DNA from 4 places in the Massilia paldalensis genome. Region 1 is predicted to be linked to each of the others. Evidence: predicted binding sites of a transcription regulator. Region 1 holds the regulator's gene; each other region holds the start of a gene.

Region 1 (7,661 bases):
CTTGCGCGGCGGCGTGCGGACGAAGATCCAGGACACGGCCAGCATGACGATCGAGCCGAGCACGAAGCCGAGCAAGGGCGACAGGATGATCCACATGACGGTCTTCATCAGGCCGCCGCCGACCAGCGCGCCGGTGCCGCCCTTGGCCACGGCCGCACCGACCAGGCCGCCGATCAGCGCGTGCGAGGACGAGGACGGGATCCCGTAGTACCAGGTGATGATGTTCCAGATGATGGCCCCGACCAGGGCGCCGAACACCACGTAGTGGTCGACGATGGCCGGATCGACGGTGCCCTTGCCCACCGTCGCGGCCACGTGCAGGCCGACGGTGAAGATGGCGACGAAGTTGAACACGGCCGACATGGCGACCGCGGTCTGGGGTTTCAGCACTCCCGTCGAGACCACCGTCGCGATTGCGTTGGCGGCATCGTGGAAGCCGTTCATGAAGTCGAAGACCAGCGCTAAAAGGACGAGCAGGCCCAGCACATAGATGCTGATGTGAAGAGAATCCATCGTTATTATTGTTCTTGTGACTTAAGCGTTTTCGACGATGATGCCTTCGATGATGTTGGCAACGTCTTCGCAGCGGTCGGTGACGGTCTCGAGGATCTCGTAGATGGCCTTCATCTTGATCAGGTTGCGCACGTCCGGTTCGTCGCGGAACAGCTTGGACATGGCGGCGCGCATCACGTGGTCGGCGTCCGATTCCAGGCGGTCGATCTCTTCGCAGATGGCGACCATCTTCTGGGCGTTGTCCATGTTGTGCAGCATGCCGACGGCCTGCTGGACCTTTTCGCAGCAGGCCAGGCACAGCTCGGCCAGGCGCTTCGCTTCCGGGGTCACGGCCTGCAGGTCGTACAGCGAGATCGTCTGCGCGGCGTCTTCCATCATGTCGAGGATGTCGTCCATGCGCGTGATCAGCTTGTGGATGTCGTCGCGGTCCAGCGGGGTGATGAAGGTCTTGTGCAGCAGGTCGACGGTGGCGTACGTGATCTTGTCCGCCTGTTTTTCGATGCTCTCCACGGCGTGGGTGCGGTTTTCCAGGTCATCGAAGTTGGTCATCAGGCCAACCATTTCGTGTGCACCCTTCACGCACAGCGCGGCGTGCTGGTTGAACAAATCAAAAAACTTGCCCTCCGTGGGCATGAGGCGTCCAAACATTGTAGTTCTCCGTTGTAGATCTCTTGGGACTTCTTGGGTAAGCCGCGGAAGGGTCAGAGCCCGGTGTTGGGTTCGAAAGGGCTCTGACCCCGGTGTTCAGCCTGCGCCGCGGCGTGTTATATCGGCTTAATCACCTTGGTAAATACCGAGGTTGCCGCTGTAGTTGCCGAACTTGGTATACATGCCCATCCAGGTCAGGCGAATGGCACCAATCGGGCCGTTACGCTGCTTGCCGATGATGATCTCGGCGGTACCTTTGTCGGGTGAGTCCGGGTTGTAAACTTCGTCACGATACAGGAAGATGATGACGTCCGCATCCTGCTCGATAGCGCCCGATTCGCGCAAGTCGGACATCACGGGGCGTTTGTTCGGGCGTTGTTCCAGCGAGCGGTTCAGCTGGGACAGCGCGATCACGGGGCAGCCGAGTTCCTTGGCCAGGCCCTTCAGGCTTCGCGAGATCTCCGAGATCTCGGACGCGCGGTTGTCGCCCGGCTTGGAACCCTGCATCAGCTGCAGGTAGTCGACGATGATGAGGCCGAGCTTGCCGCACTGGCGCGCCAGGCGGCGCGCGCGGGCGCGCATCTCGATCGGGTTCAGCGCCGGCGTCTCGTCGATGAAGATCTGGGCGTCGTTCATCTTCTGGATCGCATGCGTCAGGCGCGGCCAGTCCTCGTCGGTCAGCTTGCCGGTACGCAGGCGGTGCTGGTCGAGCTGGCCGATCGAGCCCAGCATACGCATGGCCAGCTGCACGCCGCCCATCTCCATCGAGAAGATCGCGACCGGCAGGCCGGCATCGACGGCGACGTTCTCGCCGATGTTCACCGAGAACGCCGTCTTGCCCATCGACGGACGGCCGGCGACGATCACGAGGTCGCCCGGCTGCAGGCCCGAGGTCATCTTGTCGAGGTCGATGAAGCCGGTCGGCACGCCCGTGATCTCGCCCTGGTTGTCGCGGCTGTACAGTTCGTCGATGCGCTCGACCACCTGGGTCAGCAGCGGCTGCACGGGCAGCCAGCCCTGGGCGCCGCGGGCGCCCTGCTCGGCGATGGCGAAGATGCGCGATTCCGCTTCGTCGAGGATCTGCTTGACCTCGGCGCCCTGCGGGTTGAAGGCCTTGCCCGACACTTCGTCGGCGACGGTAATCAGCTGGCGCAGCACGCCGCGATCGCGGACGATCTCGGCATAGCGGCGGATATTGGCGGCGGACGGCGTGTTCTGCGCCATCGCGTTGAGGTACTGGAGCCCGCCCACTTCCTCGGCCTTGCCGAGCTGGACGAGCGATTCGTAGACCGTAATGACGTCGGCGGGTTTGCCGGCATTGATCAGGCGAACCATCTGTTCGAAGATGATCCGGTGGTCATAGCGGTAGAAATCTTCCGCATGCATGAAGTCGGCAATGCGGTCCCACGCCGCATTGTCGCGCAGCAGGCCGCCGATGACGGACTGTTCTGCTTCGATGGAATGCGGGGGAATGCGGAGCGACTCGATCTGCGGGTCTGCTGGGGAGTTCATGGCGGGCATTATACCCGTTCCCTATCGGCCGCTGAAATGATTGGTGAGTTTTAGAAGGTTTTTACGTGTTGTAAAAAAGAAAAAGCCGGGCGAACCCGGCTTTTTCGTTCATTCTCTAAAGAATGATTTAGGCAGCTTCGCCCACGACCGAGATCGTGACATCGACGACGACGTCGGTGTGCAGCGCGACGGCAACCGGGTGCTCGCCGGTAGTCTTCAGCGGACCGGTCGGCAGGCGCACTTGCGCCTTTTCGACGGCGAAACCTTGCTTGCTCAGCGCTTCGGCGATGTCGAAGTTGGTCACGGAACCGAACAGGCGGCCATCGACGCCGGCTTTCTGGGCGATGGTGATGGTCATGCCGTTCAGCTTGTCGCCCTGGCCTTGAGCGGCTGCCAGCTTCTCGGCAGCTGCCTTTTCCAGTTCGGCGCGCTTGACTTCGAATTCGGCGACGGCGGCTTGGGTAGCGCGGCGGGCCATTTTTTGCGGGATCAGGAAGTTACGTGCGTAACCGTCCTTGACCTTGACGACGTCGCCCAGATTGCCGACGTTGACGACTTTTTCCAGCAGGATGACTTGCATATTATTCTCCAGGTTCTCTAGCTACACGGACCGCAATTAAGCGTTGTGCAGGTCGGTGTACGGCAGCAGGGCCAGGTAACGGGCACGCTTGATGGCGGTGTCCACTTGACGCTGGTAGTGCGCCTTGGTGCCGGTCAGGCGAGCCGGCATGATCTTGCCGTTTTCCTGGACGAAGTCCTTCAGGGTGTCGACGTCCTTGTAATCAACCTGTTCCACGCCAGCGGCGGTGAAGCGGCAGAATTTCTTGCGCTTGAACAGCGGGTTCTGCTGTTTGCGCTTCAGTTTTTCTTTAGCTTTGTTTTTGTCGAACTTTTTACCGAATGCCATTTTTGGCTCCTGTATCTAAAAACGTGCCGATGAATTAGGCGGCACTGAAATCAATGATGTGAAACACCAGCGTCTTGCTGTGACGGCTTTTCCTGGCCAGGAATCCCGTGAAGCGGTACATCGCGCCCAGTTCGGCATTGGCGAATCGTCCGGAGATCTCGCCCGCGGCCAGCGCGGGAATCTCGAACTCGACTTGCCGGGCAATCCGCGCTTCGGTCTGGGTCGAACCGTGTTGCAACAGTCCGCCGACGATGGGAATGCCTGCCGGGGTATAGCGCAGGATGTCGCGTTCCAGGATGCTTGCGACCAGCGACAGCTCGTTCACTGCAGGGTGGTGCTCCCGCGCGACTTAGGCGGCGGCGGCCGGAGCGGCGGCCTGCTCGGCGCGGTGGCTCTTGGCTGCGTCTTCGCGCTGGACCGACTTCATCATCGGCGACGGTGCGGTTTCGGCCTTCTTCATCTTCACGGTCAGGTGACGCAGCACGGCATCATTGAACTTGAATGCGGTTTCCAGCTCGACCAGGGTCTCGTTGTCGCACTCGATGTTCATGCAGATGTAGTGTGCCTTCGGCAGCTTCTGGATCTGGTAAGCCATTTGACGACGGCCCCAATCTTCGACGCGGTGGATGTTGCCGCCGCGCGAGGTGACCGTGGTCTTGTAGCGTTCGATCATCGCCGGGACCTGTTCGCTCTGGTCCGGGTGGACGATAAACACGATTTCATAATGACGCATGAAACACTCCTTAAGGACGTTTAAACAAATGCCCACCTCGGCGTCAAGACGAGTGTGGGAAGGGGAAAGCCCAACATTATAACCGTAAAAACGTCAAGACCTCAATCGCTTTGTCGCCGCTGCCGCCCCGCCCGCCCCTCGCGCCCGGCGGCGCCTGCGCAAAAAAAGCGCGTTTCCCTCTTGCGCCAGACGCAATACTGTACAAAAATACAGTCTGATCTCATACCGGCAATGGGTTGCGCCCGCTTGTGCTTGTCAGCGTCGCGGTGCCACATTGCGTTTCTCGTAATAACCAGACAAAACCATGCTTAAGCTCACCGCACGGCAAGAACAGATCCTCAACCTGATCAAGGAAGCGATCGACAATACCGGTTTCCCGCCGACCCGCGCCGAAATCGCCCAGGAGCTTGGCTTCCGCTCGGCCAACGCGGCCGAAGAACACCTGCAAGCACTGGCGCGCAAGGGCGCCATCGAAATCTCGCCCGGCACCTCGCGCGGCATCCGCCTGGTCGGCGCCGCCGCGCCGGCCGCAGCGGCCAAGGTCGACGTGCCCCCGATGGCGGTGCCCTTCCTGCCGTCCTCGCTGATGTCGCTGCCCCTGGTCGGCCGCGTGGCCGCCGGTTCGCCGATCCTGGCCCAGGAACACGTCGAGGCGACCTACTCCGTCGACCCGGCGATGTTCTCCGCCAAGCCGGACTTCCTGCTGAAGGTCAAGGGCTGGTCGATGCGCGATGCCGGCATCTGCGACGGCGACTACCTGGCCGTCAAGAAGGTCGACAGCGCCAAGAACGGCCAGATCGTGGTCGCCCGCATCGGCGAGGAAGTCACCGTCAAGCGCTACCGCAAGACGGGCAGCACCATCGAACTGCTGCCGGAAAACCCGGACTTCTCCGTCATCACCGTCGATCCGCAGAACGACGAGTTCGCGCTGGAAGGCCTGGCCGTCGGCCTGATGCGTTCCTGGCACTGACCGCCTGCCGCCGGTTGCCGACGGCAGGAATACGTCGCCCCGGCGCAGGCCGGGGCCCAGGTTTGACGCGTTTCGACAGCGTAAAGAAATTGGGCCCCTGCCTGCGCCGGGGCGACGGTTTTTCTGCTCACAACTTGCGTCAGACAGGCAGACAGCCAGCGGGTCAGTTCTTGGCCTCCGGCGGCGGCGCGTTCTTGACCATCTCGTTGTGCTCGGCCACATAGGCCTCGGTGGCCGTGCGCCACGCCGTGAAATCGGCCACGACCATCTTGCCGCTGACCTGCGTATCCTCGGACACGCGCTCGCCCACTTCCTTCAGGTGCGTCGTGGCGCTGTCCATCTCGTCCTTGGTCAGCAGCTTGGCGATGTCGTCCGGGATGCGCTTGGTCAGCGGCAGCTCGCCGTTCAGGTAGGTGACGAAGCGGTTGTGGCAATCCTGCCAGGCCTTCATGCGCGCGCTGTAGCGGTCGATTTCCTCGTTCACCTTGGACATGGCCGGGAAGCGCGGCGCCGGGCAACGGTAGTCGCCCGTACGCAAATCCGAGCCATCGTATTTGGCGATCCAGTAGTCGATGTCGGCGCGGCGCGCCTTGCGCTGCTTGATCAGCTCCAGCGACGCGGCAGCCACGGCATTGCCGCGCGACGCCGCCTTGGCGAACCATTCGGTCGCCTTGTCCATGTCGACGGTCCCCGCTTCGCCATAGAAATACATCTCGCCCAGGTGCTGCTGGGCCGTCACGTTGCCGGCATTGGCCAGCTTCGTGTACTTCTGCAACGCTTCGGGATAGGCTTTCTTGGCGAACAGGGCGTCGGCATCGGCCAGTTCATCGGCGAGGGCGGCGCTGCTGCACAGGAGTGCGGCACAGAACAGGAAGGTCTTCATCTCGTGGGCTGGGAGGTGAGTGCGTCAAAGAAATAGCGGTGCCGAGATCATAACCCCGGCGCCGCCCTTCCTCAACCGCCGGGGCCGCCCTGCCCCGCATCTTTACGCCGCTTTACCACACGGCGCGCGTGCCGGCGCTCAGGCGTCCAGCGCCTCGCCGAAATCGGCCAGCAGGTCGGCCGTGTCCTCGATGCCCACCGACACGCGGATCAGCGATTCGGCGATGCCCATGCTGGCGCGGCGCTCGGCGCCCATCTCGAAGAAGATCGTGTGCGCGACGGGAATGACCAGAGTGCGGGTGTCGCCCAGGTTACTGGCCGGGATGGCGATTTTCAAACGGTTCAGGTAGTCGAAGCAATCGATGCCATCCTTGAGCTCGAAGGAGAACAGCGAGCCGTACGCGCGGAACAGCGTGCTCGCCAGGGCGTGCTGCGGATGCGAGGGCAGGCCCGGGTAGTGCACGGCCGCCACGCGCGGATCCGCTTCCAGCATCCGCGCCAGCGCCAGCGCATTGGCGCAGGTGCGCTCCATGCGCAGGGCCAGCGTCTCGGCGCCGACGGCGATGTGGTGGGCCGCTTCCGGCGCCAGCGATGCGCCGAAATCGCGCAGCGACTTGGCGCGCAGCTGGGCCATGCCCTGGGCCGCAGCCGGCTGCTTGCGGAAGTTGTCGGCGATGTTCGGATACGCGCTCCAGTCGAACAGGCCCGTGTCGGTGAGCGCGCCGCCCAGCGCCATGCCGTGGCCGCCGATCGACTTGGTCAGCGAATTGACGACAAGGCCGGCCCCTACCGCCTTCGGGCGGAACAGGTAGGGCGTGGTCATCGTGTTGTCGACCACGTACAGGATGCCGCGCGCGCGGCACAGTTCGCCGATGCGGGCCAGGTCGGCGATCTGGGTGCGCGGGTTGGCGATCGTCTCGACGAACACGAGGCGGGTGTTCGGCTTCAGGGCCGCTTCCACGTTGGCGACGTCGGTCGCGTCAACGAAGGACACCTCGGTCCCCTGCCCCGCCACCGTGTTCCACAGGCTGTTGGTATTCCCGAACAGGAAGGACGAGGACACGACGTGGTCGCCGTCGCGCAGCAGCGCCTGCGCCAGCGCGCCGATCGCGGCCATGCCGGTGGCAAAGCACAGCGTGGCGACGCCGTCTTCCATCTTGCTGATCTTGTCTTCCAGGGCCGACACGGTCGGGTTGCCCTGGCGGCCGTAGCGGAAGCCCGGCTCCTTGCCCTGGAACACGGAAGCGAGCTGGCGCGCGTCCGTGTAGCCGAAGGCAACCGAGGTGTGGATGGGCTTGTGCAGCGAATTCTGCTCGATCGGCTTGCGGCGGTCGTTGTGCAGGATGGTGGTCGTGAAACCGGTTTGTTTGGTGCTCATGTTCTGGATGCTACAAAATGAAAAGGGCGCCAGCGGCGCCCAGGAACTTATTCGGCGGCGACGGCTGGATTCAGGTTCAGCTGCGTGCGCACGATATCGTCCGACGATTTACCCGAGG
Region 2 (7,661 bases), on a different contig from region 1:
TCCTGCACGACGTCGCGCGCCAGCATGCCGAGGTCGAGCGGTTCCAGCGCCACGCCGGCCTGCGGCTGGTTTTCGGCGCGCGCCAGCGCCAGCAGCTGGTTCACGAGGCGCGTGGCCGATTCCGAACTCTTCGCCAGCTGCTCGAGCGAGCGGTGGATCTCGTCCGGGTCGACCTGCCGCAGTGCCAGTTCCGACTGCATGCGCATGCCGGCCAGCGGCGTCTTCATCTGGTGCGCGGCGTCGGCGATGAAGCGCTTCTGGGCGTCGATCGTGTGGGTCAGGCGCGCCAGCATGTCGTTGAGCGAGCCGACCAGCGGGGAGATCTCTTCCGGCACCTGGCGCGGATCGATGGGCGACAGGTCGTCCGAGGGCCGCGCGCGGATGCGTTCCTGCAGCTGGGCCAGCGGCGACAGGCCGCGCGACAGGGCGAACCAGACCAGGGCCAGGATTACGGGCAGGATGATGAACTGGGGCAGGATCACGCCCTTGATGATTTCGTTGGCCAGCTGGGCGCGCTTGTCGAGCGTCTCCGCCACCTGCACCAGGGCCAGGCGCGGCTCGACTTTCGGATCGGCGAGGGGCTGCAGGTTGACCCAGGCATAGGCCACGCGCACGGGCGTGCCGTGCAGGTTCTCGTTGCGGAAGTGCACGCGGCCGCTGCGTTCGGCGTCGTCCGGCGGCGGCTGCGGCAGCTCGCGGTCGCCGTCGATGGCTTCGCCACGCGGCCCCGTGATCTGGAAGTAGACGCTGTCGACGTCGTCGGCGCGCAGGAAGTCGCGCGCCGTGCCGGGCAGGCGCGCGGCCACCTTGCCGTCGACTTCCTTGACCTGCTGGGCCAGCACGGTGACGCTGTCTTCCAGCGCATGGTCGAACGGCTGGTTGGCGATCGACTTCGCCACCAGGTAGGTGATGGCGATACTCATCGGCCACAGCAGCAGCAGCGGGGCCAGCATCCAGTCCAGGATCTCGCCGAACAGCGAATGCTGGATGCTTTCCTCGGGTTCGGGCTTGGGCGGGACGTAGAGCGGCTCGGGCGCCGCCGTGTCCCCGGCGATGGCGTTGGCTCCCCGTCTCACGGGTTGCCGGCCGCGGCGGCGGCCTTGCGGGCGCTGTCGGCGTAGCGTTCGAGGCAATAGCCGAGGCCGCGCACGGTGGCGATGCGGATGCCGCCCGTCTCGATCTTCTTGCGCAGGCGGTGCACGTAGACCTCGATGGCGTTGTTCGACACTTCCTCGCCCCATTCGCACAGGTGGTCGACCAGTTGCTCCTTGGAGACGAGGCGTCCCGTGCGCGCCAGCAGGATTTCCAGCAGGCCCAGTTCGCGCGCCGACAGGTCCAGCATCTGGTCGTTGATGGTGGCGCTGCGTCCGACCTGGTCGTACACCAGCGGGCCGTGGCGGATGATGGTCGAGCCGCCGCCCTGGCCGCGCCGCGTCAGGGCGCGCACGCGCGCTTCCAGTTCGGACAGGGCGAAGGGCTTGGGCATGTAGTCGTCGGCGCCCGCATCGAGCCCGCCCACGCGCTGCTCGATGGAATCGGCGGCGGTGAGGATGAGCACCGGCAGCAGGGAGCCGCGCGCGCGCAGGCGGCGCAGCACGTCCAGCCCGGACAGCTTGGGCAGGCCGAGGTCGAGGATGAGGAGGTCGAACTCCTGGGTCGACAGCGCGGTGTCGGCATCCTGGCCGTTCTTGACGCAATCGATGGCGTAGCCGGATTGGCGCAGCGAACGCGTCAGGCCGTCGGCCAGTACGCTATCATCTTCGGCGAGTAGAATACGCATCTTGCATCTCCTTCGTGGATCGTTTGACCTGGCTTGCGCGCATATTGTGTTTGATATTTCGCAACGTGTCGAATGTGTCGGAAGACGTAAATAAGCCTTGCCAAAACCACTGGGATTTTATACAGTACTTCCTATTGAAATCGCGCGAGCGGCCCCTATCTTGGTTCACTCTAGGACTGAATGAATATCATGGACGACAAAAAAACTGCACTGAACGTAGCTGAGAAGGGCAAGGCGCTGGCAGCAGCCCTCGCGCAAATCGAGAAACAATTCGGCAAGGGCTCCGTCATGCGCATGGACGCCAATGCCCCCGTGGAAGAAGTGCAAACCGTGTCCACCGGCTCGCTGGGCCTGGACATTGCGCTGGGTGTCGGCGGCCTGCCGCGCGGCCGTATCGTGGAAATCTACGGTCCGGAATCGTCGGGTAAAACCACGCTGACCCTGCAGACCATTGCTCAGATGCAGAAGCTGGGCGGTACCTGCGCGTTCATCGACGCCGAGCACGCGCTGGACGTCACTTATGCGCAAAAGCTGGGCATCAAGCTGGACGAACTGCTGATCTCGCAGCCGGACACGGGCGAACAGGCCCTGGAAATCACCGACGCGCTCGTGCGTTCGGGCAGCGTCGACCTCGTGGTCATCGACTCGGTGGCGGCACTGACCCCGCGCGCCGAGATCGAAGGCGACATGGGCGACTCCCTGCCGGGCCTGCAAGCCCGCCTCATGTCGCAGGCGCTGCGCAAGCTGACCGCCTCGATCAACCGTACGAACACCCTGGTCATCTTCATCAACCAGATCCGTATGAAGATCGGCGTCATGTTCGGCAGCCCGGAAACCACGACGGGCGGTAACGCGCTGAAGTTCTACGCCTCCGTGCGCATGGACATCCGCCGTACCGGTTCGATCAAGTCGGGCGACGAGGTGATCGGTAACGAAACCAAGGTCAAGGTCGTCAAGAACAAGATCGCGCCCCCGTTCAAGGAAGCGCACTTCGACATCCTGTACGGCGAAGGCACGTCGCGCGAAGGCGAGATCATCGACCTGGGCGTGGACAACAAGATCGTCGAGAAGTCGGGTTCGTGGTACAGCTACGGCGGCGAACGCATCGGCCAGGGCAAGGACAATGCACGTGTCTACCTGAAAGAGCGTCCGGCACTGGCACGCGAGATCGAGAACAAGGTCCGTGCCGCCCTGGGCGTGCGCGAACTGCCGCCGGCGCCGGCCGGTGACGCTGCCCCGCAGGCGGCGACCGTCGCCGACGACGAGTAATCCGACGGTGGTGGTTGAAAGGCTGTCGGCATGAGGCAGCCTCCGCTCAGCCTGAAGGCCCGCGCGTTGAAGTACCTGTCGACGCGCGAGCACAGCCGTCTCGAACTGGGACGCAAACTGGCCCGTTACGCCGAGGAGGGCGACGACGTCGAAGCGCTGCTCGACTTCCTCGAACGGAACAATTGGCTGTCCCAGGAGCGGTTTGCCGAATCGCTCGTCCACCGTCGTGCCGGCCGCTACGGCAACAGCCGTGTGCTGGCCGAACTGCAGCAGCACGGCGTGAAGGGCGACGACCTCGATGAACTGAAGGCAGGACTGAAGGACACCGAAGTCGCCCGCGCGAAGGAAGTCTGGCGCCGCAAGTTCGACCGCGTCCCCCAGGACGCCGCCGAACGCAGCAAGCAGATGCGTTTCCTGCTGCAGCGCGGGTTTTCCCAGGGCGCGGTGCGTGCCGCGCTCAAGGGCCATGTCGACGACGAGGATTTTCATGACTGAGCTTCAGCGCATGAATATCTGAACGGCTGACCTGTCGTGAATATCTGCCTGTTGTTTTATTTATGACAGGCAAGTACCGCTGTCATTCGAAGCGCAAGCGTCCAGCGCCATCCGCCGATGTGCCGCTCGACCGGGGCACACTCCTCAAACGGCGTCATGACGCTGCACGCTTGCGCTTCTCTCCCCGCGCGTTCCTGTCGCTTTTCTGGCGCAGACGGCAACATTCCTCCCCGCTTCCCTCCGTAAAAACCCTTATATAGCCGCGGTAACGGTGCAACCGGTGACGTGCTGTGCTAAACTTTCGTGGTTTAAGCAGCGCCGCAAGAGCGGTTGTTGCCGTAGAAGCTGCGGCAACGTGCATCAGGCACAACGGCTGCAATATTTTTCGCCGCATTCCGGCATTGGTGTTTATGCCCCTGTCTCCACCAGCTCCGCGTCAGCTCAGGCACACGCGCGCCATTACCGTCGAAGCGTTCCTGCGCGACGACGGCATGTGGGACCTCGACGCGTGCATCCGCGACGTCAAGAAGCATGACATCGAGCTGCCTTCCGGGCGCCGTCCGGCCAATGTGCCGGTACACGACCTCAAGCTGCGCGTGACCATCGATCGCGACATGGTCATCGTCGACGCAGAAGCTGCGTCCGATGCCGTTCCCTATCCCGGTTTCTGCGACGCCATCACGCCTGCCTACAAGCAGCTGATCGGCTTGTCGCTGCTGAAACATTTCCGTTTGCATCTGAAAGACCGCCTGTCCGGCGTCCTCGGCTGCACCCACCTGACCGAACTCGCGCAAATCCTGCCCACCGCGGCAATCCAGGCCTTTGCCGATGACGAGATGGCCAACCGTCCGGGCGAGACCGCGTCCGAACGGCCGTATGAACTGGACCGCTGCCATGCACTGCGCCTCGACGGCCCCGTCGTCGAAAAGTATTATCCGCGCTGGGCTGTGAAGGCGGTGCCGGGGTAGTATCGCGATTTCTCGCTTTTTATTTATTCAACCGTACTTAATCAGTAACGAAGAAGGGAAGCCAGCATGAAGATCCATGAGTATCAGGGCAAAGAAATCCTCCGGAAATTCGGAGTGACCGTTCCGCGCGGCATTCCGTGCATGTCGGTCGACGAAGCCGTCAAGGCAGCTGAAGAACTCGGTGGCCCGGTCTGGGTTGTCAAGGCACAGATCCATGCTGGCGGTCGCGGCAAGGGCGGCGGCGTCAAGGTCGCCAAGTCGATCGATCAAGTGCGCGAATACGCGAACCAGATCATGGGCATGCAACTGGTCACCCACCAGACCGGTCCGGAAGGCCAGAAAGTCCGTCGCCTGCTGATCGAAGAAGGCGCCGACATCAAGAAAGAACTGTACGTGTCGCTGGTCACCGACCGCGTCACCCAGAAAGTCGTGCTGATGGCCTCGTCGGAAGGTGGCATGGACATCGAAGAAGTCGCACACAGCAACCCGGAAAAAATCCACAGCATCGCGATCGACCCGAAAGCCGGCCTGCAGGATGCCGAGGCCGACGACATCGCCCGCAAGATCGGCGTGCCGGAAGGCTCGATCGAAGCCGCCCGCGCGAACCTGAAAGGCCTGTACCAGGCTTACTGGGAAACCGACGCGTCGCTGGCTGAAATCAACCCGCTGATCCTGACCGGCGACGGCAAGGTCATCGCCCTGGACGCCAAGTTCAACTTCGACTCGAACGCCCTGTTCCGCCACCCGGAAATCGTCGCCTACCGCGACCTGGACGAAGAAGATCCGGCCGAAGTCGAAGCGTCGAAATTCGACCTCGCCTACATCTCGCTGGACGGCAACATCGGCTGCCTGGTGAACGGCGCCGGCCTGGCCATGGCCACCATGGACACCATCAAGCTGTTCGGCGGCGAGCCGGCCAACTTCCTGGACGTGGGCGGCGGTGCCACCGCGGAGAAGGTCACCGAAGCCTTCAAGATCATGCTGAAGAACCCGGGCCTGAAAGCCATCCTGGTCAACATCTTCGGCGGCATCATGCGCTGCGACGTGATCGCCGAAGGCGTGATCACCGCTTCGAAGGCCGTCTCGCTGCAGGTGCCGCTGGTCGTCCGCATGAAGGGCACCAACGAAGACCTGGGCAAGAAGATGCTGGCCGACTCCGGCCTGCCGATCATCTCGGCCGATACCATGGAAGACGCAGCGAAGCAGGTCGTCGCCGCTGCTGCTGGACAAGCCTAATTCGCGAAGGAAACAAAATGTCGATTCTGATCAACAAAGACACCAAAGTCATCACCCAAGGCATCACCGGCAAGACCGGCCAGTTCCACACCCGCATGTGCCGTGACTACGCGAACGGCCGCGAGGCATTCGTCGCCGGCGTGAACCCGAAGAAAGCCGGTGAAGACTTCGAAGGTATCCCCATCTTCGCGAACGTCAAAGAAGCCAAGGCCGAAACCGGCGCCAACGTGTCGGTCATCTACGTCCCGCCGGCAGGCGCCGCCGCCGCCATCTGGGAAGCCGTGGAAGCCGAGCTGGACCTGGCAATCTGCATCACCGAAGGCATCCCCGTCCGCGACATGATGGAAGTCAAGGATCGCATGGCCAAGGCCGGTTCGAAGACCCTGCTGCTGGGCCCGAACTGCCCGGGCCTGATCACCCCGGACGAAATCAAGATCGGCATCATGCCGGGCCACATCCACAAGAAGGGCCGCATCGGCGTCGTCTCGCGCTCGGGCACCCTGACCTATGAAGCAGTCGGCCAGCTGACCGCGCTGGGCCTGGGCCAATCGTCGGCAGTCGGCATCGGCGGCGACCCGATCAACGGCCTGAAGCACATCGACGTGATGAAGATGTTCAACGACGATCCGGATACCGATGCCGTCATCATGATCGGCGAGATCGGCGGCCCGGACGAGGCGAACGCTGCTTACTGGATCAAGGACAACATGAAGAAGCCGGTCGTCGGCTTCATCGCCGGTGTCACCGCTCCTCCGGGCAAGCGCATGGGCCACGCCGGCGCGCTGATCTCGGGCGGCGCCGACACCGCGCAAGCCAAGCTGGAAATCATGGAAGCCTGCGGCATCAAGGTCACCAAGAACCCGTCGGAAATGGCACGCCTGCTGAAGGCCATGCTGTAACCCTGCGGTCTTCGATCTGCCACTGAAAAGGAGCGCTACGGCGCTCCTTTTTGTTTGTGCGGGTGGCATGGGTGGCGGCCTGGGGCGACAATTTTTGGCTGCGTACCGACGGGTTTTGGCAGGCCGACAAATTTTGCGCATGCCAAGTGACAAAAATTGTCACTCGGGCCCGTGCAAACGACGGGTTTTGCCGGGTTTGGTGGCAAAAACCGAAAAATTCCGTACGGAAATAAACTGGCACGCCGCTTGCATATAGAAGAGCAGAAGCAAGCAGTAACCGGATACGCAATACGACCTTTAACGCATCACCCAACTGGAGAGATACCATGAAAGCACCGCACATCAACAAGAAGGCCGAAGGCGGCTTCACCCTGATCGAACTGATGATCGTCGTCGCGATCATCGGCATCCTGGCTGCTGTGGCGATTCCGCAGTACCAGAACTATGTGGCCAAGTCGAAGTTTTCGGCTGCGCTGGCTGAAATCTCGGCCGGTAAAACCGGTTTCGATGTCAAACTGAACGAAAACGGTACTGCTCCGACCAGCGCTGGCGAAATCGGTATGAAAGACGGCACTGCCAACTGCAGCCGCGTGGGCGTTAGCGCTGATGGTATCACCTGCCTGATCCAAGGCGGCCCGTCGGCCGTCGCTGGCAAGATCGTTAGCCTGCGTCGTACCGACGCCGACGGTTGGGTTTGCCACCAGAACATCGGCACTGGCTCTGCCAACGTGATTGGAACGAGCAAGTGCGATGGCACCAACACCATTACTATTGCAGCCGCTCAGTAATACAGCAATGCAGAAAAAACCCGGCCTCGGCCGGGTTTTTTTTCGCCTACACAATCCGCTGCCGATCCGCCAGCACCACCTCGTACGTCAGATTCTGCAGCAGCGTGAAGTGCACCGGATCCAGGTCCACGAACTGCACCCCGTACGCGAATCCCGCCGACTGTTCCGTCCCCCCGCCCAGCACGTTCACGTTGCGGATCGCCGCCCGCGCCTTGATCGGCACGTC
Region 3 (7,661 bases), on a different contig from region 1:
GCGCTCGTGTACGACGGCGGCCACGGCACGGTGCGCGACCCCGCGCTGGCGCTGGCGTGGTTCCGCCGCGCCGCCGCGCAGGGCCACCCGGGCGCCCAGGACAACCTCGGCCTCGCCTACGAACACGGCCAGGGCGTCGAGCAGGATCCCGCGCAGGCCGCGCACTGGTACCGCCAGGCGGCCGAGCAGGGCTTCGCCGGCGCCCAGTACCACCTCGCCCAGCTGCTCGACGCCGGCCATGGCGGCGCCCAGGACCCGGCCCGGCGCGCCGCCGAGGCGCTCGACTGGTACCGCCGCGCCGCTGCGCAGGGCCACCTGCGCGCCCAGTTCGACCTGGCGCTGCGCTACGAGCATGGCAGCGCCGGCAATGCGCGCGACGACGCCGAGGCGCTGTACTGGTACCGCAAGGCGGCCGACCAGGACTACGCGCCGGCCCAGTACGCGCTGGGCATGCTGCTGGACCGCGACGACGGCGGCGCCGTCGACCCGCGCCAGGCCACGGGCTGGTACCGCAAGGCGGCCGACCAGGGCCATGCGCTGGCCCAGTTCGCGCTCGGCCTGCGCCACGACAGCGGCAACGGCGCCGACCACGACGTCGAGGCCGCGCATTTCTGGTACCTGTGCGCGGCGCGCCAGGGCCACGCGCGGGCCCAGTTCAACCTCGGGGTGATGTACGCGGCCGGGCAGGGCGTGCAGGCCGACCCAGTCGAAGCGTATGCCTGGCTGCACCGCGCCGCGGCAAGCGGCGTGGCGGGCGCGGCCAGCTACCTGCAGCGCATCGCCGCGCGCATGGAACCGGCGCTGCTGGCGCAGGCGAATGCCTACGTGGGGGCGGCGGACTGCTGAGCGTCACTCACGCTTCGGTGGGCACATGGTGCCCACCCTGCGTACATGCACGTCAACCGCGATAGGCTTGGCACTTACCCCAGCGTCTGCGCCAGGAACTCGTCGATCACGCGCGAGCTGGCCGACGGCGCGCTCAGGTGCGGGCAGTGGCCGACGTTGTCGATCACGGCCAGGATGCTGTCGGGCAGATGGCGCTGCATGTAGGCGCCCACTTCGCGCGGCACGATCAAATCGTCGCTGCATTGCAGGATCAGGGCCGGCACGGTCGATTTCGGCAGGTCGGCCCGATGGTCGGCCAGGAAGGTCACGCGCGCGAAATGCTTGGCGATCGACGGGTCGTTGCGGCAGAAGCTCTCGATCAGTTCCGTGCCCAGCTCGGGGCGGTTGGGCGCGCCCATGATCATCGGCGCCACCTTCTCCGACCAGGCGGCGAAGTTGTCTTCCATGGTGTCGAGCAGGACGCCGATGTCCTCGCGGTTGAAGCCGCCGACGTAGTCGCCGTCGTTGATGAAGCTGGGCGAGGGACCGACCATGACCTGGGCCGCGAAGCGCCCGGGCGCCTTGATCGATGCCAGCAGGCCGATCATCGCGCCCACCGAGTGCCCGACGAAGATCACGGGACCGGGCGCATAGGCATCGAGGATCTCGAGCACGTCGTCGGCATAGCCGTGCAGGCTGCCGTACTTCTGCCGGTCGTAGGCCGACAGGTCGGAACGGCCGCTGCCGACCAGGTCGAACAGGATGGTGCGATAACGTCGTGCGTAGGCGGGCGCAAGGAAGCGCCACATGTTCTGGTCGCAGCCGTAGCCATGGCAGAACACCATGGTCAGCGGCCCGTCGCCGGCAACGTGCACATTATTGCGATACTGTACGGACATAGCTTTTATGAGGTGTCTTGCGACAACTTTTGCAGTGTAACATTCTCCTCTTCCTTGGACCGTGACAACGTGGATAAATTGCATTTTTCCCACGCTGTCCAGGATTTGACCCGCCGATGTGCGCGTACGTACGGTCGCTGGCACCGCACTGCGTTATACTGTACTTCCATACAGTACCGGAAGCCGTGGATGGAACTCAAGGACAAGCTGGAGATCCTGGCCGATGCCGCCAAATACGATGCGTCCTGCGCCAGCAGCGGCGCGCCCAAGCGCGACTCGCTGGACAAGGACGGCCTGGGCGCGTCCACCGGCATGGGCATCTGCCACAGCTATACGCCGGACGGACGGTGCGTCTCGCTGCTGAAGATCCTGCTGACCAATTTCTGCATCTACGATTGCCAGTACTGCGTGAACCGCCGCACCTCGAACGTGCCGCGGGCCCGCTTCTCCGTCGACGAAGTGGTCAAGCTGACGCAGGATTTCTACCTGCGCAACTACATCGACGGCCTGTTCCTCAGTTCCGGCATCATCCAGTCCAGCGACTACACGATGGAGCAACTGGTCGAAGTCGCACGGCGCCTCCGCGAAGTGCACAAGTTCCGCGGCTACATCCACCTCAAGACCATCCCCGATGCCGACCCGCGCCTGATCGAACTGGCCGGCAAGTACGCCGACCGCCTGTCCGTCAACATCGAGCTGCCGACCCAGGACAGCGTGACGCGCCTGGCGCCGGAAAAGAACGTCCACACGATCAAGCTGGCGATGGGTTCCATCCGCACGAAGCTGGACGAGAAGGACGACCATCCGAAGGCGCCTGCCTTCGCGCCGGCCGGGCAGAGCACCCAGATGATCGTCGGCGCCGACGCCAGCGACGACCGCACCATCCTGAACACGGCGCAGACGCTGTACGGCAGCTACAAGCTCAAGCGCGTGTACTACTCGGCCTTCAGCCCGATTCCGCAAAGCCCGTCCAGCGTGCCGTCGGCGCCGCCGCCGCTGCTGCGCGAACACCGCCTGTACCAGGCCGACTTCCTGCTGCGCGGTTACGGCTTCACGGCGGGAGAATTGATGCCGCAGGCGGGCAACCTGCCGCTCGACATCGACCCCAAGCTGGCCTGGGCGCTGACCAACCGCGAGCACTTCCCGCTCGACCTGAACCGCGCCGACGAGATGATGATCGCGCGCGTGCCGGGCATCGGCCTGCGTTCGGCCAAGCGCCTGATCGACCTGCGCCGCTTGCGCCGCATCCGCTGGGAAGACCTGTCGCGCCTGCGTTGCAGCATGAAGAAGCTGGCGCCCTTCGTCGTCACCGCGGACTACAAGCCGGCGCAGGGCGCCGCCTCGTCCGAACTGCTCCGGCGCAGCATGGCCGACGCGCCCGAGCAGATGAACTTGTGGCCGGAGTTGCAGGCCGCATGAGTGAGCGCAGCAGCGCCGTCGAGCAGGTGCGCGCAGGCCTGCCGCTGCTGGTCGACGGCTTTGCTGCCTGGCGCGACGCCGCGCGCGCACTGCTGGCGCACGACATCCCGCCCCAGGACGTCACCTGGGGTTCGCCGCACACGGGCGGCGACCTGCTCACGAGTGCGCCGCCGCCGGCCGCGGCTGGGGATAATGGGGTCACACCGTCGCCATCGCCGCCGTCCTTGCCGCAGCAGCAGCGGCCGCTACGGCCCGCCCCGCACATCCCGCGTGCCTTCATGGAGATGCTGCAGAGCGCCGCCTGCTGCCGCGTGCCGGACCGCTGGGCATTCCTGTACCGCGTGATCTGGCGCTGGCAGCAGTGCGAGCACGACGTGCAGTCGCCGGCCGACGAAGACGGCGCGCGCCTGAACGCGATGGTCAAGGCGGTGCGACGCGAGGAGCACGACATGCATGCCTATATCCGATTCCGCGAACGTCCCGAGCAAGCGGGGCCGCCGCGCTTCGTCGCCTGGTACGAGCCGCGCCACGACGTGCTGCCCCAGGTGGCGCGCCACTTCGTCGCCCGCATGGGCAAGGTCAGTTGGATGATCGCCACGCCCGAAGCGAGCGTGCTGTGGGACGGCCAGACGCTGCACGACGCCGGCCCGATCGTGAAAGGGCCGGAGGAGCTCGACGACAGCGGCGAGGCGCTGTGGCTGACCTATTACCGCAGCGTGTTCAACCCGGCGCGCCTGAACGCGGACATCATGCACCAGCACATTGCGTCGGACCGCTGGAAGAACCTGCCGGAAGCGAAGATCGTGCCGCAGATGGTCAAGGACGCGTCGCGCGGCGCGCGCAAGGTCGGCCAGTACGAGGCCGTGGGCCAGCGCAAGGGCACGACCATTCCCATCGCCCCCGCCGATGCCCAGCCGGAGCGCCAGCAGCCGTCCAGCCTGGACGAGTGCCGCCGCTGCGAGCTGTGGGAATTCGCCACCCAGGCCGTGCCGGGGGAGGGGCCGAAGAAGGCGAAGATCATGTTCGTCGGCGAGCAGCCGGGCGACCAGGAAGACCTGGCCGGCCAGCCCTTCGTCGGCCCCGCCGGCAAGCTGCTCGACAGCGTGTGCGCGCAGGCCGGCGTGGACCGCGACACGATCTACGTGACCAACGCCGTCAAGCATTTCAAGTGGGAACCGCGCGGCAAGCGCCGCCTGCACAAGACCCCGGTGCAGCGCGAGATCGAGGCCTGCCACTACTGGCTGGACAAGGAACTGGCCAGCGTCAAGCCGACCGTCATCGTCGCCCTGGGTGCCACCGCATTGAAATCCGTACTGCGCACCGCCAACGTCACGCTGAAAAATCACCTTGGCAAGCCGATGCGGCACGAGGGGCACTGGGTCGTCACCACCTACCACCCGTCGTACGTGCTGCGCGTGCCGAGCGAGGACGCCAAGCGCGAAGCGTTCAAGGTCATGGTCGACAGCCTCAAGCTGGCGCACGAACTGCTGGAGCGGCCGCCGGAGGAAGGCGAGCAGGGCGACCTCGGCGTGTGATGCCGTGCTATATGCATGTCAAAATCGTAACACTTTGTTGTTGAGATGGGCTAAGCTCGTCTTTGTCGCTAATCTTTTGCGACACAACAATAAAGGGATGCACGATGAGCAAACGAACCGCATGCGCGCTGTACTTCGCTGTCCTTGCCTTGCCGGCGCTGGCGCAGACCGGCGCGCCCCCTTCCTCCGCCGAGCCTGGCCAGGAGGCACACCCGGCAGCGGCCGCAGCCGCGCCCGAACTGGCCGAAGCGCCGACGCAGATCGTCGTCTCCGGCCGCCGTCCCGGCCCCGGCGTGTGGAAGGTGTCCAAGGGCGAGCACGTGATGTGGGTGTTCGGCATCTACTCGCCGCTGCCCGCGAAGATGGAATGGGACGCGTCGCGCGTCGAACGCCTCGTCGCCGGTTCCCAGGAAGTCCTGACGCCGCCGGGCGCCAACGGCCACGTCGGCTTCTTCCGCGGCATCACCCTGCTGCCCAGCCTCGTCGGCCTGAAGAAGAACCCGGACGGCGCCCAGTTGCGTGACGTGGTGCCGGCCGATGTGTATGCGCGCTGGACAGGCCTCAAGGAAAAATACCTCGGCGACGACGACGGCGTGGAGCGCTACCGCCCGATCTTCGCCGGCCAGGAACTGCGCCAGGCCGGCATGAAGAAGAACGGCCTCGCCACGAGCGTGCAAGTGGTCAAGGCCATCGAGGATATCGCCAGGAAGAACAAGGTCAAGGTCAGCAAGACGGGCTTCGAGTTCGACGTGGAAGAGCCGCGCAAGATGATCCAGGAATTCAAGAAGCAGCAGATGGACGACGTCGCCTGCTTTACTAAAACCCTCGACAGCATCGACGGCGACCTCGACGCCATGCGCGCACGCGCCAATGCCTGGGCCAACGGCAATATCGCCGAGATCCGCAGCGTCAATTTCACCGAGCGGGAAGATGCCTGCAACAACGCCATCCTGAACAGTTCGGTGGCCCGCAACAACGCGCAATTCCAGGACATGCCGGGGCGCCTGCGCGCGGCCTGGCTGCAAAGTGCGGAAAAATCCCTGGCCGGCAATGCCTCGACCTTCGCCATCCTGCAGATGAAGGACATCCTCGGCGAACGCGGCTACCTGGCGGACCTGGCGGCGAAAGGCTATACGGTCGAGAGTCCCAGGTAAGCGAACCCGTCATTGGGTAAGATGATGGCGATGAAACATGATCTGAATATAAAGCACCTGGCGTTCGTCCTGTGCCTGGTGGTGTCCGGCGCGCAAGCGCAGACGGCGGAGACGAGCGCGCCGCCCGTGGCGTCCGTGGAAGTGGCCGCGCCGGCCACCGTGGTCGTGTCCGGCCGCCGTCCCGGCCCCGGCGTGTGGAAGGTCAGCGGCCGCGGCGGGCACGTGCTGTGGGTGTTCGGCACCTATTCCCCGCTGCCGGCGAAGATGGAGTGGGACACGGCGCGCATCGAGCGCCTCGTGAGCCGTTCGCAGGAAGTGCTGAAGCCGCCGATCGCGAAAGCCCATATCGGCTTCTTCAGCGGCCTGACCGCCTTGCCGGAACTGATCGGCATCAAGAAGAACCCGGACGATGCCCAGCTGCGCGACGTGCTGCCGGCCGAGCTGTACACGCACTGGACGGCGCTCAAGGAAAAATACATCGGCGCCGACAGCGGCATCGAGCACTACCGCCCGCTGTTCGCCGGCGAGGAGCTGATGCTGGCCGGCGTCAAGAAGAACGGCCTGACCTTCGGCACCGAAGTGATCGGCAAGATCGAGAAGATCGCCAAGAAGAACAAGGTGCGCGTGAGCGATTCCGGCTACGACGTGGTGCTGGACGATCCGCGCAAGCTGGTGCAGGAATTCAAGACCTCGCAGGTCGACGACGTCGCCTGCCTGGCGAGCACGCTGGACACGCTCGACGTCGACCTGGAAACGATGCGCCTGCGCGCGAATGCCTGGGCCAACGGCAATATCGCCGAGATCCGCAGCCTGGATTACGCGGACCGCCAGGACACCTGCCTCGATGCCGTGCTGGGCAGTTCCTTCGTGAAGGATGCCGCCGGCCTGCGCCAGATGCGCGAACGCCTGCGCGCGTCCTGGCTCAGGACGGCGGAGAAATCGCTGGCGTCAAACGCATCGACGTTCGCCGTGCTGGAGATGCGCGACATCGTCGGCCCGAAGGGTTATCTCGCGGCCTTGCAGGCCAAGGGCTACGCGGTCGAGAGCCCGAACTAGCGGCCCTTGCACGTCGCCCCGGCGCAGGCCGGGGCCCAATTCCTGCGACTACCGGCTGCGCCGGCAACTTGGACCCCGGCCTGCGCAGGGGCGACGGCTAGCGTCCGCCCAGCCCGTCCCCGCCCGGCGCGGCCGTATCGTCGCGCGATGCCGCCTGGGCCACGCGCGCGCCCGGCGGCACGTCGTGCGTCAGCCAGACGTTGCCGCCGATGACGGCGCCCTTGCCCACGGTGATGCGTCCCAGCAGCGTGGCGCCCGCATAGATGACGACGTCGTCTTCCAGCACCGGATGGCGCGGCAGGCCTTTCTGCAACGTGCCGTCGGCATGCGCGGGAAAGCGCTTGGCGCCCAGCGTGACGGCCTGGTACAGGCGCACGCGTTCGCCGATGACGGCCGTCTCGCCGATCACGACGCCGGTGCCGTGGTCGATGAAGAAGCCGGCGCCGATCTGCGCGCCCGGATGGATGTCGATGCCCGTCTCGCCATGCGCCAGCTCGGCGACGATGCGCGCCAGCAGCGGCAGGCCCAGCGCGTACAGGCGGTGCGCCAGCCGGTGGTGGATCATCGCCAGGATGCCCGGGTAGCACAGCAGCACTTCGTCGACGCTGCGCGCGGCCGGGTCGCCGTGGTAGGCGGCCAGCACGTCGCTGTCGAGCAATTGGCGGATGCCGGGCAGCGCCGCGCCGAAGTCGCGCACGGCGGCCAGGGCCTGGCCGTCGATGTCGGTGCTGCCCAGCTGGCGCAGCGCCGCGCTGTAGCGCAGCTCGATGCGC
Region 4 (7,661 bases), 1.8 Mb from region 1:
ACCCGCAACGAGGCCATCAAGCGCCTCGACGGATGCATCGCAGCTTACGACGCCGTGAAGACGGCCGCCGACACGCAGTAACCGAAGGAATTGCATGACCAAGACCATCATCGACCCGAAACTGATCGAGTTCGCCACCGTGCGGCAGATCGAATACGTTCAAGCCATCGAGCAGCACGGCAGCATGCGGAAGGCGGCCAAGGCGCTGGGGGTTGCGAAAAGCGCCGTTCAGGAGTCGATAGCCCGGCTCCGAAACGCCGCGGCCCTGCGCGGCTACTCCCCGCAGCATGATATGGTGCATCCAATCGCGCCAGGGCAGCAACTGCGCGGCATTTCGACGTATTACGACAAGGACGGTAAGCCGACGGGCCAGTGGGTCAAGACCAACGCCTCGCAAGATGCTTTCCTTGAACTCATTCGCGACATCGCCTGCGGCTTCGTGGATGAGGTCGGGCCGGTCAGCGTATCGCCCGCGCCTCTAGACTTTCAGTCTGACGTGATCCCTTGGGTCCAGATTGGTGACGCTCATCTCGGCATGCTGGCCCATGCCAACGAGGTGGGCGAGCATTTTGATCTGAAGATCGCGGAGCAGGAGTTGTGCGCCGCGATCGGCATTCTGATCGATGAGCTCCCGAACTGCGAGCGCCTTGTCATCAACGACCTCGGTGACGCAACCCACTACGAAAATTTCGAGGGGGAAACTCAGGCCAGCCGACATAGACTTGACTGCGACACCCGGTTCCCGAAGATGATCAAGGTCTATTCACGCGTCATGCGCTTCATCGTCGAGAAGGCGCTGACCAAGGCTAAGCACGTCGACGTGATCGTGAACCAGGGCAACCACAGTCGCACCAATGACATATGGATGGCCGAGCTGCTGCGGGTTGCCTACGGGCACACCGGCCGCGTCCATATCCTGAACAACGACTCCGTGTTCATCGCCTACCGGATGGGCAACACGTTGGTGATGACGCACCACTCCGACAAGTGCCGGCCGGCGCAACTCGCCCACGTCATGACGAACGACTTCCGCAAGGACTACGGCGAAACCGAGTTCCACTATGTCGACGTCGGCCATGTGCACCACGGCATGGTCATGAAAGAGCATCCGGGCATCTTCGTCGAGTCGTTCAACCACCTGGCGGCCCTCGATAAGTGGGCGCACGATTCCGGCTACCGGAATCGGAAGTCGATCACGGTCGTCCTGCGCTCCAAGATGTATGGCGAGGTCGGCCGCCGCGTCTTGCCGATCCAGGAGATCCGTGCGCGCCTTGGTCGTGCCTGTATCGCTACACCGGAGGCGCGGGAGGTCTATACGGTGTAGCCCGAAGCGTCGTCAATAGGTCGCCGGCACGACGTCCAACATGTATGGCTCGATCGCTCGCCGGCGCCAAGGCTCGGCCAGGACGCGCGCGGCGACCTCAAGCGGCACATCGTTGGCGGCAAGCGCCCACGCCGTCTCCCAGCGGCCGATGAGCGGCAGCAGGATGAGCGTCAGGTCGACGCGGCTGGCAGTTAGAAGGTCGGTTCGCTCGATCATGCTGCATCGTGCCCCAAGCTCTGAGTTGCGCACCTGACATCGCGCAGGTGACAAGCGATGCTACTTTGATATACTGTACAAACATACAGTATTTCGTTGAGGCATCATCATGACCCTGTCGACCATCGCGGCGAACCCCGAGGCGCTACATCCATCCCTCTGGCGAGCATCGCAGCTCGCGCGCTCGCACGCTCGATGTATCGACACCGGTCACCCCAGCTTATCGAATCAACTACCTGGCGGCGGATGGCCACTTAGCACGCTGACGGAGCTAATGGTTCGACAGGCCGGCGTAGGGGAGCTGCGTTTCCTCGCGCCGGCACTAAGGCAGGTAGCCGATCACAAGATCGTCCTGATGCAGCCTCCACATGTGCCCAAGGCCCTTGCGCTGGCCGCCTTAGGATTGCCGCCCGCATCGGTAGTGTGGGTGAAAGCGGAGCGCACGGCAGACCAGCTGTGGGCAGCAGAACAGGTTCTTCGGAGCGGCAGCTGCGGAGCGCTGCTGTTCTGGCAGAACCAGGTCCGTAACGAGAGTGCGCGACGTCTTCACCTCGCGGCCCAATCCGGGGAGACGCTGTTCTTCATGATGCGGCCACAGTACTCGGTGAAAGACGCTTCACCTGCTCCTCTGCGCCTGGGCGTAAATCCGGCGCCCGGCGGAGTCGAGATCGAGTTTTTGAAGCGCCGCGGGCCGCAGACGGACGAGACCCTGTTCTTGCCGATGCATGTCGGTCCCATTACGCATCACCGGCCGCACTACGACGTACCTCGCCAACCGGCAGCTGCGCCAGGTGCGCAGAGGCAACTACGTGGTCGCGAGACGCGCCGCGTCGAGGCCAGTATGGTACGTTGATGCCAAGCGCACGACCTAAAAAGAGTTCCGCAAAAGCAGCATGGGAAACGCACTTCATAGGGAGCAAATCGTCACCCAAAACGAAGTTTGCGGAACATAAAATGCAGCTAACCTGCTGATTTTATTAATTTTGCCTGTGGACTTAAAATCCCGTGCCGGAAACGGCGTGCCGGTTCGATCCCGGCTCCGGGCACCATGGCCGGCACCGGCCTGGCCCTATTGCTGCCTGAACGTCGACCCCACCGGCGTCCCCACGATCACCGCATCCGTGAAATGATCCTCGAACTGGGTCGCCTCGTCCGGATGTTCGTACACCCACTCCGCGGCCTCCCTCGCACGCTCGCTGCTGCCCATGTCATAGATCCTGCCGTCGACGACCACGGTAGTCGTTTCGCTCGTTGCGCTCATCGCATCCTCCCGGAGTTGGCCTGTACCCACTGTAGCAGTTTCGCGGGCGCGCACGGGAGCGATCGGTGGCGGCATGACGATCCGTCAACGACGCCCTTTGGCTCGGCCGTTCGATGCTGTACCATGCCGGATGGCGCGCGCGCCGTTGCGTGCGCGCCTGACATCGGCAAGGAATGACATTGAATATCACGCTCAACGAGGAACTCCGCTCCTTCATCGATCCGCTCACGCCCGTCGAGTACGCGGCACTGGAACGCAGCCTGCTGGCGGAAGGCTGCCGCGACGCGCTCGTGCTGTGGCGCGACGTCCTGATCGACGGCCACAACCGCTACGACATCTGCCGCAAGCACGACATCCCGTTCCGCACCGTCCAGAACGACCGCTTCGAGTCGCTCGAGGATGTGATGCTGTGGGTCATCGACAATAATCTGGCGCGCCGCAGCGTCTCCGACTTCCAGCGCGGCATGCTGGCGCTGCGCAAGAAGGAAATCGTCGCCGCCCGCATGGCGCAGCGCGCGGCCGAGGCCCCGCCCGACCAGCCCGCTCCCGAAGCGGAAGAGGATCCCGTCGACCCGCCCTGGAGCACGCGCGAGGACGTGGCCAAGGCCGCCCGCGTATCCGCCAATACGCTGAGCCAGATCGAGCGCATCCGCAAGACGGCGGCGCCGGAACTCGTCGAGGCCGTGCGCAAGGGCGATATCTCGGTGAGCGCCGCCGCGACCGTCGCCTCGCTGCCGGCGCAGGCCCAGGTGGCGGCCGTGGCCGGCGGCAGGAAGGAATTGCAGCAGGCCGCGCGCCAGGTGCGCGAGCAGAAGGCGGGCGCCAAGCCGAAGAAGGAAGTCGTGCCCGAGTCGCCGGAAGAACAGGTCAAGGCCCTGCGCAGCCAGGTCGGCGAACTGAAGGACCGCGTCGCGACCCTGCTGACCGAGAACGAAGTCCTCAGGCAGAAGCTGGCCGCGCTCGGCGCCGGCGCCTGACCCGCCGTCATCCGATCATCACCCACCCAGGAGAACCATTGATGCCGCATTTCCGTTTGCATTCGCGCCTGATCGCTTCGACCGTTCTTGGCTGCGCGTCCCTCGCCGCGCTGCCGCTCGCTTCCCCGGCCCGGGCGGCCACGGCGGCGGCGCCTGCCAAGGCCGCCGCCTTCGATGCCGCCGCGCTGGCGCGCATGAAGGCGACGGCGCAGCGGGTCACGATCCTGCGCGACAAATGGGGCATCCCGCACGTGTTCGGCAAGACGGATGCGGATGCCGTGTTCGGCATGGTGTATGCCCAGGCGGAAGACGATTTCAACCGCATCGAACTGAACTACATCAACGCGATGGGTCGCCTGGCCGAGGTGGAGGGCGAGAAGGAGATCTGGACCGACCTGCGCATGAAGCTGTACATCGACCCGGCCGAGCTGAAGGCAAAGTATGCGGACAGCCCGGCCTGGCTGCAGCAGCTGATGAATGCCTGGGCCGACGGCTTGAACTGGTACCTGGCCTCGCATCCGCAGGTCAAGCCGAAGCTGCTCGCGCGGTTCGAGCCGTGGATGGCCCTGAGCTTCAGCGAGGGCAGCATCGGCGGCGACATCGAGGAGATCGACACGAAGCGCCTGGGCGAGTTCTACGGCAAGGCGCCGCAGGCCGGGGCCCCGCAGACGGGCGCGCCGGCGGTGGCGCTGGCCGCGCTGGACGCGAACGGCTTGGGCAGCAAGGAGTTCGGCAAGGGGTTCGACAAGGGCTTCGACAAGGAGCCGACCGGCTCGAACGGCTTTGCCATCGCGCCGAAGCTGACGGCCGACGGCCATCCGCTGCTGATGATCAACCCGCATACCTCGTTCTACTTCCGTCCCGAAGTGCACATGGTCAGCGACGAGGGCCTGGATGCGTATGGCGCCGTCACCTGGGGCCAGTTCTTCATCTACCAGGGCTTCAACGACCGCATCGGCTGGATGCACACCTCGGGCGGCGGCGACGTCATCGACGAATACCTGGAAACGGTGGTGGAAAAGGGCGGCAAGTTCTTCTACAAGTTCGGCGACCAGCTGAAACCCGTGCGCGAAAAGCGCATCGCGCTGCCGTACCGTACGGCGAACGGCGGCATGGCCACGCGCACCGTCACGGCCTACTACACGCAGCATGGTCCCGTGATCCGCAGCGAGGGTGGCAAGTGGGTGTCGATCCGGATGATGGACGATCCGATGCATGCGCTGATGCAGTCCTATGGCCGCACCAAGGCGCGCAACTATGCCGACTTCTACAAGGTCATGCAGCTGCGCACCAATTCCTCGAACAATACCGTGTACGCGGATGCGGACGGCAATATCGCCTATTTCCACGGCAACTTCATCCCGCGCCGCGATCCCCGCTTCGACTGGACCCGCCCCGTGGACGGCAGCGATCCCGCCACCGAGTGGAAGGGCCTGCACGAGATCAAGGAAACGATCACGCTGTTCAACCCGGCCAGCGGCTACATCTCCAATACCAACAACTGGCCGTGCACGGGCTTCGGTGCCAGCAATCCGGATTGCTCGACATATCCTGCCTATATGTGGTCGCTGCCGCAGAACGCACGCGGCATCCACGCCGAACGCGTGCTGCAGGGCACGAAGGATCTCACGCTGGACGGCCTGATCGCCAAATCCTACGACAGCTACCTGACGGCCTTCGAGCCGCTGGTGCCGGCCGTCGTGCGCGACTGGGACGCGCTGCCGGCCGGCGACGCGCTCAAGGGCCGCCTGGCCGCGCAGGTCGCGGCGCTGCGCGCCTGGGACCTGCGCTTCGCCCTCGATTCGGTGCCGACCTCGCTGGCCGTGTACTGGGGCCAGGACATGGTCAAGGCGGCGGCGGAGCGCGCGCGCGCGAAGCGGGTGCCGGTGGTCGACTTCATCCAGACGAGCCTGAGCCCGCAGGAACGCCTCGACGCGCTGGCCCGTGCCTCCGACAAGCTGCAGGCCGACTTCGGCAGCTGGAAGACGCCCTGGGGCGAGATCAACCGCTTCCAGCGCGCCAGTGGCGACGTCCAGCAGCGCTACGACGACGCCAAGCCGAGCTGGCCGGTCGCCTTCACCTCCGCCAACTGGGGTTCGCTGGCGTCCTTCGGCATGGTCGCCAAGCAGACCACGAAGCGGATCTACGGCGACCGCGGCAACAGCTTCGTGGCCGCCGTGGAATTCGGCCCGCGCGTGCGCGCCAAGAGCATCCTCGCCGGCGGGCAGAGCAGCGATCCGCGCTCGCCGCACTTTGCCGACCAGGCCGAGATGTACAGCCGGGGCGAGTTCAAGGACGTCCTCTTCTACAAGGAAGATATCGAGAAATATCTTGAGCGAAAATACCATCCTGGAGAATAAGGGTCGGTAAAAGCAGCCTTAGGCGGAATGCGCGCACTTATACGTAGCGCAAAGCGAGCTCAAAATGCGCTTGGCACGATTGCAACATTCATGCAGTTCGGATTAACTGGGATCGGCCCATCCGGGTTCCTCGTTTATTTGCAACCGTGACCTTCCAACAGGAGCGAATCGTGCTGAAAACCATGAAACCGCTTTGCCTCGCCGCTGCACTGCTGTGCGCCGGCTCGGGTGCGCAAGCCGCCATCACCGTCTACACGAGCCAGGCCGCTTTCCTGAGCGCCGTGTCGGCGCCGGGCTATGACACCTTCGACGACCTGCGCGTCGTGCCCTACGCCACCACGCTGGACCGCACCGCCGGCACCTACGGCTACCAGGCGTATTCGCCGGACGGCCTGTGGGGCGCGGGCGGGACGGGCGGCGACTACTGGCTGTCCAACGAGAACGCCTATACGCCCATCGTGTTCCAGAATTTCACGGGCGGCGTGAATGCCTTTGGCGGCAATTTCTTCACTTCCAACATCTCGGGCCAGTATGTCATCGGCAACCTCGTGCTGGCGGCCGCCGACGGCAGCACGCTGGACTACGCGCTCAACGGCACGACCACCAGCACCTTCCTGGGCTTCGTGTCCGATACGGCGCTGACGTCGGTCACGGTGGCCGGTGACGGCGGCCTGTACTGGCCGACCGCCAACAACGTCGTGCTGGCCGTGCCGGAACCGGCGACCTACGGCATGCTGCTGGCCGGCGTCGGCCTGCTGGGCGTGGCAGCGCGTCGCCGCCGCTGATGTTTGCCGGCGCCATCGACGAAGGGAGGCGTCGCTGGCGCTGGCGCCGGCTCCGTCCTGCTTGCTATAATTTTGCAATTTTTCTCGCAGGGCAGGGCCGTGGCAAAACTCTATTTCAGGTATTCGGCGATGAACGCCGGCAAGTCGACATCGCTGCTCCAGGTGGCCCACAACTACGAAGAACAGGGCCAGAAGGTGCAGCTGTACACGGCCGCCATCGACGACCGCTACGGCGTGGGCAAGATCACGTCGCGCCTGGGGCCGAACCGCCAGACCGCCGTGTTCGACCGTGACACCGACTTCCTGGCCAGTGCGCCCGAGGTGGCATGCGTGCTGGTCGATGAAGCCCAGTTCCTGACCACCACGCAGGTACAGCAATTGCACCAGCTGGCCCAGGTGCGCGGCGTGCCCGTCATCTGCTACGGCTTGCGCAGCGATTTCCGCGGCGAGCCTTTCCCCGGTTCGGCCTACCTGCTGGCCCTGGCCGACGACATCGAGGAAATCAAGAACATCTGCACCTGCGGCAAGAAGGCGACGATGAACATCCGTGTCGACACGGAAGGCCGGCGCATCCGCGAAGGCGAGCAGGTCAGCATCGGCGGCAACGAAAGCTACCGCCAGGCCTGCGGCCGCTGCTTCTACACGGGCTGACGTGCGGACCGCCGGGGCTGGACGATGTCGCATGGCGCGTTGCCTAGCATGTTGCAGGCCATGCTGACCGGCCTGCTGCAAGGCTGT

What was found. Region 1 encodes LexA, which represses DNA repair genes until DNA is damaged. Its sites were predicted from a motif close to ACTGTATNNNNATACAGT; they were not measured.
Region 2: the regulator LexA is predicted to act here: its motif matches at 1,889-1,906, upstream of recA (recombinase RecA).
Region 3: the regulator LexA is predicted to act here: its motif matches at 1,882-1,899, upstream of ACI1V7_RS22150 (putative DNA modification/repair radical SAM protein).
Region 4: the regulator LexA is predicted to act here: its motif matches at 1,613-1,630, upstream of imuA (translesion DNA synthesis-associated protein ImuA).

Annotation. Positions count from the first base shown of each region.
Region 1 covers NZ_JBJCIU010000001.1:422,238-429,898, reverse strand. The annotation lists gene ACI1V7_RS01880 (inorganic phosphate transporter) at 1-513, opposite strand, end outside; gene ACI1V7_RS01875 (DUF47 domain-containing protein) at 535-1,161, opposite strand; gene ACI1V7_RS01870 (replicative DNA helicase) at 1,288-2,673, opposite strand; gene rplI (50S ribosomal protein L9) at 2,801-3,253, opposite strand; gene rpsR (30S ribosomal protein S18) at 3,290-3,580, opposite strand; gene priB (primosomal replication protein N) at 3,615-3,905, opposite strand; gene rpsF (30S ribosomal protein S6) at 3,930-4,313, opposite strand; gene lexA (transcriptional repressor LexA) at 4,618-5,283, shown strand; gene ACI1V7_RS01840 (tetratricopeptide repeat protein) at 5,447-6,166, opposite strand; gene ACI1V7_RS01835 (cystathionine gamma-synthase family protein) at 6,305-7,543, opposite strand; gene purF (amidophosphoribosyltransferase) at 7,591-7,661, opposite strand, start outside.
Region 2 covers NZ_JBJCIU010000004.1:545,015-552,675, reverse strand. The annotation lists gene ACI1V7_RS21860 (sensor histidine kinase) at 1-1,076, opposite strand, end outside; gene ACI1V7_RS21855 (response regulator) at 1,073-1,780, opposite strand; gene recA (recombinase RecA) at 1,970-3,049, shown strand; gene recX (recombination regulator RecX) at 3,080-3,544, shown strand; gene ACI1V7_RS21840 (DUF2889 domain-containing protein) at 3,955-4,512, shown strand; gene sucC (ADP-forming succinate--CoA ligase subunit beta) at 4,579-5,748, shown strand; gene sucD (succinate--CoA ligase subunit alpha) at 5,766-6,647, shown strand; gene ACI1V7_RS21825 (pilin) at 6,974-7,435, shown strand; gene ACI1V7_RS21820 (flagellar brake protein) at 7,482-7,661, opposite strand, start outside.
Region 3 covers NZ_JBJCIU010000004.1:609,611-617,271, reverse strand. The annotation lists gene ACI1V7_RS22160 (tetratricopeptide repeat protein) at 1-846, shown strand, start outside; gene ACI1V7_RS22155 (alpha/beta fold hydrolase) at 921-1,724, opposite strand; gene ACI1V7_RS22150 (putative DNA modification/repair radical SAM protein) at 1,914-3,143, shown strand; gene ACI1V7_RS22145 (UdgX family uracil-DNA binding protein) at 3,140-4,678, shown strand; gene ACI1V7_RS22140 (TraB/GumN family protein) at 4,783-5,832, shown strand; gene ACI1V7_RS22135 (TraB/GumN family protein) at 5,863-6,888, shown strand; gene epsC (serine O-acetyltransferase EpsC) at 6,986-7,661, opposite strand, start outside.
Region 4 covers NZ_JBJCIU010000001.1:2,219,538-2,227,198, reverse strand. The annotation lists gene ACI1V7_RS09750 (lysis system spanin subunit) at 1-81, shown strand, start outside; gene ACI1V7_RS09745 (helix-turn-helix domain-containing protein) at 95-1,324, shown strand; gene ACI1V7_RS09740 (hypothetical protein) at 1,337-1,540, opposite strand; gene imuA (translesion DNA synthesis-associated protein ImuA) at 1,650-2,393, shown strand; gene ACI1V7_RS09730 (hypothetical protein) at 2,610-2,801, opposite strand; gene ACI1V7_RS09725 (hypothetical protein) at 2,981-3,778, shown strand; gene ACI1V7_RS09720 (penicillin acylase family protein) at 3,820-6,138, shown strand; gene ACI1V7_RS09715 (PEP-CTERM sorting domain-containing protein) at 6,321-6,923, shown strand; gene ACI1V7_RS09710 (thymidine kinase) at 7,023-7,574, shown strand; gene ACI1V7_RS09705 (hypothetical protein) at 7,623-7,661, shown strand, end outside.